2 regions of the Planococcus sp. SE5232 genome follow, and region 2 is predicted to be linked to the other one. Evidence: riboswitches for the same ligand, from Rfam matches in the RefSeq annotation. Region 2 holds a riboswitch; the other holds the start of a gene.

Region 1 (4,430 bases), on a different contig from region 2:
AGCCCATCATGTCGTCTGCGTAGGAGATGGCTCTTCCTTGTGATTGAAACAAGCGCTGCGTCGCAATCAATTCGGTCATTTCATCTGATAACTCGACGTTGGATGCTTCGAGTGCACCTTGCTTAATGGCGATCGTTCCATCATTTGGCTGCGCCAAATTGATGAACTGCAAATTGCCATTGGCGAGTTGTTCAGCTTCCGTGCCCGTAAGGCGGAAAAGATTGCCGCCTATTTTTTCAAGTGAGTTCGGGCGGTTTACCTGAGCGATGCCAAGTGGGATTTCAGTCGCTTGTTTAGCGGGATCTTTGTAGGAGATTTCCAATGTTCCATTTCCAGTCAATTGGAAGCTGTCATAGTCATTGTCAAAAACGATCGGCTGGCTATCGGCTCCAAGAACTACATCGCCGTTAGCGGTAACCAAGCTCATTTGGTTTGAATTCGGGACCGGTTGCACCTGGAAAGAACCGTCTTTTGTGTAAAATGTATTGTTGTCAGACTCCACCCGGAAGTAAGCCGACTCGCCTTGAATCATAAAATCGAGGGGCCGGTCTGTTTGCCGGATAGAACCTTGCTCATTGCGTGTTGCTGTCTGCGACAGAATCGCTCCAGCGCCGATGCGCAAACCATACGGGGTCGTTCGTCCGACCTCATTTTGCGGACCAACTTGTTTTTCGATCGATTGCACTAGGGCATCCGAGAAACTGGCTTCCTGGCGTTTATAGCCGTTGGTGTTCACATTGGCGATATTATTGGCGATCAAATCGATTTTTTTCTGCAATTCACCCATGGTGTTGCTTGCAGTGTTCATCTGGATATTCACTTTTACACTTCCTCCTTACACGCGCCCGATTTCATTGACGGCTTTTTCCATGCTGCGATCGTAAGCTTGAATCACTTTTTGGTTTGATTCGAAGCCCCGGTAGGTCGTCATCATATCTGTCATGGTCTTAGTCAAGTCAACATTCGATTGTTCAATGAACCCCTGCTTGATAAAGCTATCGGTAGTATTCAGCAAGGCTACAGTATCAATGAATTGAGGCGTTTCTGCTGGATTCCCAGCCCACCGCAAAAGATTCTGTCCTTCTTTGACGAATTGTTCCGGACTTTCGGTGTGTCCAATCCAAAGGCGGGCTCCTTGCGTGCCATCTGCTAGAATGATTTGGCCATTGTCCTGTACGGTGAATTCTGTTGAGCCGACTTGAATGGGTTGCTGATTTTCACCTAAGACAGGAAAACCTTCACTGGTCGTCAGGACACCTTCAGCATTTACGGCGAAAGATCCATTTTTTGTATAGCGTACTTCATCATTACCGGCAGCTACTGCAAAAACCATGCTGCCTTTCTGTTGAGTTTCAGGATTCGTTGGAAGCAGTTCATCCAATAAGACCATATCCGTCAGATTTCCAGTTTCCTTCAAAGGACCTTGAAAAAAAGAGGGGATGCCTTCCTGAGCATATACTCCTGTGGTCAAAGTCCCAATATTATGTGGTACTATTGAACCTTTTTTACCGGCTTCAATCGCTTTAACCAACTGCTCCGGAAAAGCACGTAAGACCGTTTGATCTCCTTTAAATCCAGGGGTATTGGCGTTTGATAGGTTATTTGTCAATATTTGTTGCATCCTATTATTAGCCATCATCCCTGATGTAGCAGTGTATAATCCGCGAAACATGGGCTTTTCTCCTTCTTAGTAGCTTAATGGTAGTTATCGCGTAGCATAACATTTTAAATAGAATAAAAATAGAGACTTTTATATTAATATGGAAATAATATGATATTTTATTTTAAAAAAGAAAAATATACAAAATTGTATAAACATGATACTATCACTTTGTTATTATTTTTTGAATATAGTACGAAATGACGAGTTTAAAAATAGAATAGAGAATTATCATTGTGAAAACGGCAAATTTAATCGAAAGATAAAGACGCAAAGCCACGGGCCTAAATACATAGCGTACATGGCAGCCGGGTTACCAAAAATGGTAGATTTGATAAAAATCCACCTTTTTTAAGGGTGGGTTTTTATTAACTAATAATATGTTAAAAAAAGGAGTTTATTGATGAATATATTCCCTAAATCACTTGAGTCAATGCAGCAGGCTTTATCAGCTTCTACCTTAAGCCAGCGTGTCCATTCAGCGAATATCGCGAATGTCGATACCGCTAATTACAAAAGCAAAAAAGTCGATTTCCAAGCGGCTTTAGATACAGCAATGAACAACCAAAGTCTTTCCAGCTATAAGACAGATCCTCGCCATCTTTCGTTCAGTAATGAACTTTCCGCGACTAAAACTGAAGTTTTGACGAATAACTCCACCAAGTATAATAACAATGGCAATAATGTGGACATGGATGTAGAAATGGCAGAGTTGGCAAAAAATCAATTGTGGTATAACGCTGTAACTGAGCGGGTCAATGGCAAACTCAACAGTCTCAGCTCCGTTATTAATGGAGGGAGATAAAAAAGATGAGTTTATTCAATGGATTTAATATCAGTTCTTCGGGCCTGACAGCCAACCGGTTGCGCATGGACGTCGTATCTGCCAATATCGCAAATGCCAATACTAACCGCGCCGAATTGGTGGACGGCGAATGGATGCCATACCGCCGGAAAACAGTGGAACTGTCACAAAGTGGTGCCTCGCCTTTTGCCAATCAGCTGCAATCGGTAATCAATAAAGGAAATACGACAGTATCGGGCGTCAAGGTATCAGAAATCAGGGAAGACGAGACGCCATTCACGATGACTTATGATCCGGAGCATCCGGATGCCGGAGAAGACGGTTATGTCCGTTCATCCAATGTCGATCCATTGAAAGAAATGGTGGATTTGATGTCCGCTACCCGCTCCTACGAAGCCAACGTCACAGCGTTGAATGCTTCGAAAAGCATGTTCATGAAAGCGTTAGAGATTGGGAAGTAAATTAGTAATTCTCTTTTTGATATTCCGCAAAACAACTCCGCCTAAAACGGTAATTGAAAGTGAATACACCAATACAAAATTATATAGTTCATCAAGGAGGTCCCTATGGAAAAAATTAGCCAGATTCAGACGCCTTTCATCCAAAATCAATTGTTCGATAAAGTGAAACCCGAAACCAAAGTGGAAGGGTTCGGGGAAATATTCAAGGATGCGTTAAAAGAAGTAAGCAAAGCACAAAATGAATCAGATAAATTGACCAACCAATTGGTGACAGGAGAAGTTCAGGATGTACATGAAGTCATGATCGCTTCGCAAAAAGCCAGCTTGTCTTTGCAGATGACGATGCAGGTCCGCAACAAGGTTGTCGAGGCTTATCAAGAAGTGATGAGAATGCAAGTATGATGAGAACCGGCGGGATGATGAATAGATGAAAGAAAAGTTTTCGACATATAAAACAAAGTTGCGTGAGTCATGGACCAGTTTTTCTCCTGTAACAAAATGGTCTGTTATCGGCTCTTTTTTTATCACTTTGCTGATTTTGATCGTCTTCGTATATTTGAGCAATCGCTCCGATTTTTCGGTGCTGTATTCGAATTTGACGGCAGCAGAAGCGGGCGAAATCAAGACCGCGATCGAAGAACAGGCCATTCCGGTGGAAGTATCGGCCGACGGCAAAACAATCAGTGTACCGCAAGAGCACTTGGCTAATTTGAAAGTCAGTTTGGCTGCGGAAGGCATTCCGAAAAACGGCAACGTGAATTACGGCATATTCAGTGAAAACATGGGTCTCGGAATGACTGATCGCCATTTTGATGTGGTGGAGCGGGACGCTATGCAAAATGAGCTGGCGTATTTGATTGAACAGATTGATGGCGTGACGGAAGCGAATGTCATGATTACGCTCCCGAAGGAAAATGTTTGGATTACCGATGAAGAACAGACATCTACAGCTTCCATCGTCGTTAAAGGTGATCCGACATTCCAATTGGATCAGAAACAGATAAACGGACTGTATCACCTGATCAGCAAATCCGTTCCAAGTTTACCGGCTGAGCAGATTGTCATCATGGATCAGAATGGCCAGGTGTTTGAAGTACAGGATGCCAACCAGGCAGATACCAATCTGTCGGTTTACCAACAGCATCGTGAAATTCAAAAAGGCATCGAACAGGATATTCAGCGGGAGCTGCAACAAATGCTCGGTTTGCTTCTCGGCCAGGATAAAGTGGTCGTCTCTGTTATGACGAACATCGATTTCACGAAAGAAAAACGGGAAGAACAGTTGGTTGAACCCGTCGATATCGAGAACAATGAAGGCTTGGATATCAGTGTGGAACGGATTATCGAAACGTATTCAAGCGAAGGTACCATCATCGAAGATGCAGCAGGAACCGGTGAAACGGAAGTCGCCAATTACCCAGGGGTGGACGGCGCCGGCAACAGTGAGTCTGAACGGACGGAAGAACGGATCAACAGCGAAGTGAACCGGATCAACCGCCAAATT
Region 2 (4,430 bases):
ATAGGCGGCCAGTGGAGTGCCCACAGAGAAGAAAAGAAGTGACAGCCCTAAGCAGATCGTTGCGATCCATTGATTGAAAAGCTGCTGATCTTTATCTTCCTGCTGATAGCTCGCCATCGGTTTTTTCAAAAAGCGGCGGCTGAATTGAATCACCGGGTTTTTCTTGGTGATCAATGTATAAACTCCGACAGCAAACGGCAATAGCAGAATGGCCGGGTGGAGCAGAAGTGCTGTTAATACGGTAATGACGATAAAAGCCTGATTGGTCTGTACAAGGGGTTTCGGAATAGTCACGGGCTCGCCTCCTTCAATTAAGACTTATTATACCTAGTAACTTACTTAGGATAAAGATAATTGCTTGAGATAAGGAACTTTAAGCACGTGAGGAGGAGCGACGCCCTTTAAAGCAGTTGAGAAATGAATAAAGTAGCCATCCCAAAATAAATCAGCAAAGACAGGATATCGTTGATTGTCGTGATTAAAGGACCGGATGCCACAGCCGGATCGATCTTAAATCTGTATAGGACAAGAGGAATGATGGTCCCGGCCAAAGTTCCGATGATTAAGGTCATCAACAGCGAGCCGCCGACCACAATGCCCAATACGAAATTACCCTGCCACACATACGCAATCAGCAAAATAAGCACGGAGCAGATAGCGCCGATGATGATGCCGACCCATAATTCCCTAAAGATCAGGTTGATGGTCTGCTTGGTATTCAACTTTTGTGAAGCCAGTCCACGGACCACTACAGACAGGGATTGCGTTCCCGTATTCCCTGTCATGCCGGCAATCATCGGCATAAAGAAAGTTAAAGCGACAACCGTCTGCAGCGTTTCTTCAAAACGGCTGATGATACCGCCGGAAAACAGCCCGATAAACAATAGAAGGATCAGCCAGGGCAGACGGCGATAGGCAGCAACCAGAGCGGGCGTATTGAAGTCGATCGACTTTCCTGAAGCCGATAGTTTTTCAATGTCTTCATTCGCTTCCTGCATAACGACATCGATAATGTCATCAACAGTGATGACACCAACCAGCTTGTCATCTTTTTCAACAATCGGCAGCGTGACAAAATCATAACGGCTGATCAATTGTGCGGCATCTTCCTGGTCGGTCAAGACATCGGCTTTGACGACGCGATTGTACATGACTTCTTCAATTTTATCGTCAAGGTTTCCGAGGATCAGGTCCTTATAGGAAACGACGCCGACCAGCTTCTTATCCTCATCTACGACATAAAGATAGTTTAGGTATTCCGCCAAATCGGCAAACAGCTTAATCTTATCGACCGCTTCACGGATCGTGTAATGGCGTGGAATCCAAACATATCGGTTATTCATCAAGCGGCCTGCCGTTTCAGGTGGGTAAGTCATCGTACTTTTAACAAATTGTGAATCGTCCTGATTGATCTGCGATAATAGTTCTTCAATGCGTTCCGGTTCCAAATCGGCCAATAGCAGGGCCAAATCGTCGTTGTCCATGCGATCAAGGACCTGGGACGACTTTTCGAGACCCAATTTATGAAGAATATCGATTTGTTCATTTTTGGAAAGTTCCTGCATCAATTCCGTCAATTGGCGGATCGTCAAATAGAGCAGGAATTTATTGCGGTGCTTGTCCGGCAGGTGCCGGTATTGGATCGCCATATCGTAGGGCTGGAGCTCATCCAGAATGTCCTGGAACTCCATTATTTTTCCCTCTTTCATGGCCTTGATCAGCGCCAGGGTGATTTCATCTTCGAACAATGCTGTAGACATGGGGTTCACTCCTTCTGTACAGGAAATTCAGAAATCCTATTGTTGATTATTGCGCTAAATCGTCATTTTGGAAAGAGGTAAAAAAAAGATGGCGCATTTGAATTATTTGACATATAATAATGAAAATCTGGAAAAGGCAAACTTCACCGAAAGGGAAGGACGCAAAGCCATGAGCCTACCCGTTGAAAAACGCAGGGTTGTCAGGTTGCCTCGGCCTCGTTCTGTGAGCCACGGCTATCAGAACGGGAGGATATGGGAAAATGAAAAAACTAATGATAGCAGGTGTATGGCTGTTGTTTATGCTGACGCAACATGGGATTGAAGCACAGGCGACTGAGGTGGAAACCAAAGCGACTTGGTTATGGAATCCTTGGATGATCTACAATGATGAAGCGGGAACACTGGCTTTTCTGGAGAATAAAGATGTAAACAAAGTTTATGTGCAGATTGATGCCGATATTCCGGCCAGTAGTTATCAGAGCTTTATTGAAAAAGCGCGATCAGCAGGAATGGCTATTTACGCATTGGATGGGGCACCTGACTGGGTGGCACCGAAAGGTTTTGTACAGCAGGATCAGTTGATGTCCTGGTTATCGCTTTATCAGCGGGATTCTGGGCCGGCCCAAAGATTTTCGGGCGTTCACTTGGATGTTGAACCGTATCTTTACAGCGGCTGGAATACAAACCGTGCAGCAACCGTTAAGTCTTATCAAGCTTTGCTGACAAAAGCAAAATCCAGCACAGCTGCGCTGAACTTGCCGATTGAAGTGGATCTGCCTTTCTGGTTCGATGAAATTTCCTATAAAAATACCTACGGCAAAGGTGTGCTCGCTGAATGGGTAATTGCCAACACGCACAGCGTTACCCTCATGGCTTATCGGGATTCAGCAGCCATGATTACAGAACTGGTGAAAAACGAAATTGCTTATGGAGTAAAGTATGGGAAACCCGTAGTGGTGGGAGTTGAAACCGACAAGACTGATGAAGGGGATTTCATCTCTTTCTATGAAGAAGGAGAAACTTTCATGAAAGTCGAGTTGGCCAAAGTATCCGCATATTATACTGGGGTAAAAGGGTTTGGCGGTATTGCAATCCATCACGTGGACAGTTGGAAAACGATGGCTCCATAAAGGGATGAAAAGCAGCAAGGTTGGCCGATTCGGCTGAACCAGGCTGCTTTTTCTTATAGTTAACTAATATGGATATGTTACAATATCCATAAATTATCAACCGCTAATATTATTTAGGAATTTTTGTATAAAAATCGGTGGAGGCGCCTCAAAAAGGAGATTTGATAGATGATAGAGGTATTTATATGGATTGTTTTCAGTTTGTTGGGGATTCAATTACTGATTTTGACTTTGCTGATTGCCTGGAAAATGAAAAACCTGGCTGTTGAACACACCATAAAAGAAACAATGGAGACGTTAAAGCCTCAATTCCGGCAGTATATAGAGGGTTCGCATGAAACTGAGCCTGGTTTGCCTGTTGCGAAGAAAAACCGGTTCAAATTGATGGAAACCATGCTTGATGAATTTGCATCCGAAGGTTTTCAGGGCGAACAGAAAGCACGTATCCATAGATTGGCAGAAAAGCATTTAACGGAATATTATCGTCATATGCTGAAAAAAGGCCAATGGGCAGAGCGCATCAATGCGTTGTATTTTATCGAAGATTTCCGGCTTTTTTCCTTAAAGGAAGACATTTATCAGCATTTCAAGAAAATCAGCCAAAGGGATGAAGAATTTCGCCAATGCATCCGTGCTTGTGCCACTTTGCAGGAAGTGCGGTTGATGGATGCCGCCATTGAAAGTAAAGACCTGTCATTCGGGATGATCAAGGAATTGCTATATCGCCTGGATCAGGATTTACTCAAATTGACGCTGGAGCGGATGCAATTGAAAGAGGATATCTCAGAAAATATGCTTTACGCCTTCATCAGTTTCAGCGGAGAGCATCAGATTGACATGCTCTTCCCGTTTGTCGAAAAAAAATTACAGGATGAGCGTAAAGAAGTCCGCTTGAAGGCAATGAGCAGCTTATGCCATTACAAAAAAATGGTGAATCCTGCTATTCTTTCCGGCTTTTTCGATTCAGCACACTGGCAAGAGCGGATGTACGCAGCTAAGCTGGCGGGAGCCTGCCATTTTGATCAGTACAAACCCCATTTGATTTACTTGCTGGCGGACAATGTATGGTGGGTCCGTTTTGCAGGGGCTGAAAACCTTAAATTCTTTGAAGGCGGCAATCGGGTGCTGGAACAGGTGGCGGCTGATCACGCGGATGCATACGCCAGAGATATTGCCAGGCATATGCTGACACGTGAAGGAGGGATCCTCATATGAGTGGAACTGGCATCGCAGTAATCATCGAAATTATTTCCTGGGCAATCATCGCTTATATGCTGGCGGCCGGTGCGACTTATTTGATTCTGTTTCTGGTCGCCAGCCCGAAAATCAGTAAAGAGAAAAAATTGAACCGCCAGGAGCAAATTGAGGAAATGTCGATCAATAAAGACACATATCCTATTTCCATTCTGGTTCCCGCCTATAACGAAGAAGCTGGCGTGGTCAGCACAGTCCGTTCCTTACTGAATTTGAATTATCCCCAATATGAAATCATTGTAGTCAACGATGGGTCAACGGATAGGACTAGTGAAAAAGTACTTGC

The links. Region 2 has a riboswitch for cyclic di-GMP ahead of ACRC6Q_RS00455 (amidase). Riboswitches for the same ligand answer to the same signal wherever they lie in the genome.
Region 1: another riboswitch for cyclic di-GMP. It lies ahead of flgB (flagellar basal body rod protein FlgB); the one in region 2 lies ahead of ACRC6Q_RS00455 (amidase).

Annotation. Positions count from the first base shown of each region.
Region 1 covers NZ_JBOGCP010000004.1:387,371-391,800, reverse strand. The annotation lists gene ACRC6Q_RS15485 (flagellar hook-basal body protein) at 1-820, opposite strand, end outside; gene ACRC6Q_RS15480 (flagellar hook-basal body protein) at 836-1,672, opposite strand; cyclic di-GMP riboswitch class I at 1,895-1,981, shown strand; gene flgB (flagellar basal body rod protein FlgB) at 2,064-2,465, shown strand; gene flgC (flagellar basal body rod protein FlgC) at 2,471-2,926, shown strand; gene fliE (flagellar hook-basal body complex protein FliE) at 3,032-3,328, shown strand; gene fliF (flagellar basal-body MS-ring/collar protein FliF) at 3,354-4,430, shown strand, end outside.
Region 2 covers NZ_JBOGCP010000001.1:102,137-106,566, forward strand. The annotation lists gene ACRC6Q_RS00445 (DUF4395 domain-containing protein) at 1-294, opposite strand, end outside; gene mgtE (magnesium transporter) at 402-1,760, opposite strand; cyclic di-GMP riboswitch class I at 1,886-1,973, shown strand; gene ACRC6Q_RS00455 (amidase) at 2,021-2,890, shown strand; gene ACRC6Q_RS00460 (HEAT repeat domain-containing protein) at 3,059-4,105, shown strand; gene ACRC6Q_RS00465 (glycosyltransferase) at 4,102-4,430, shown strand, end outside.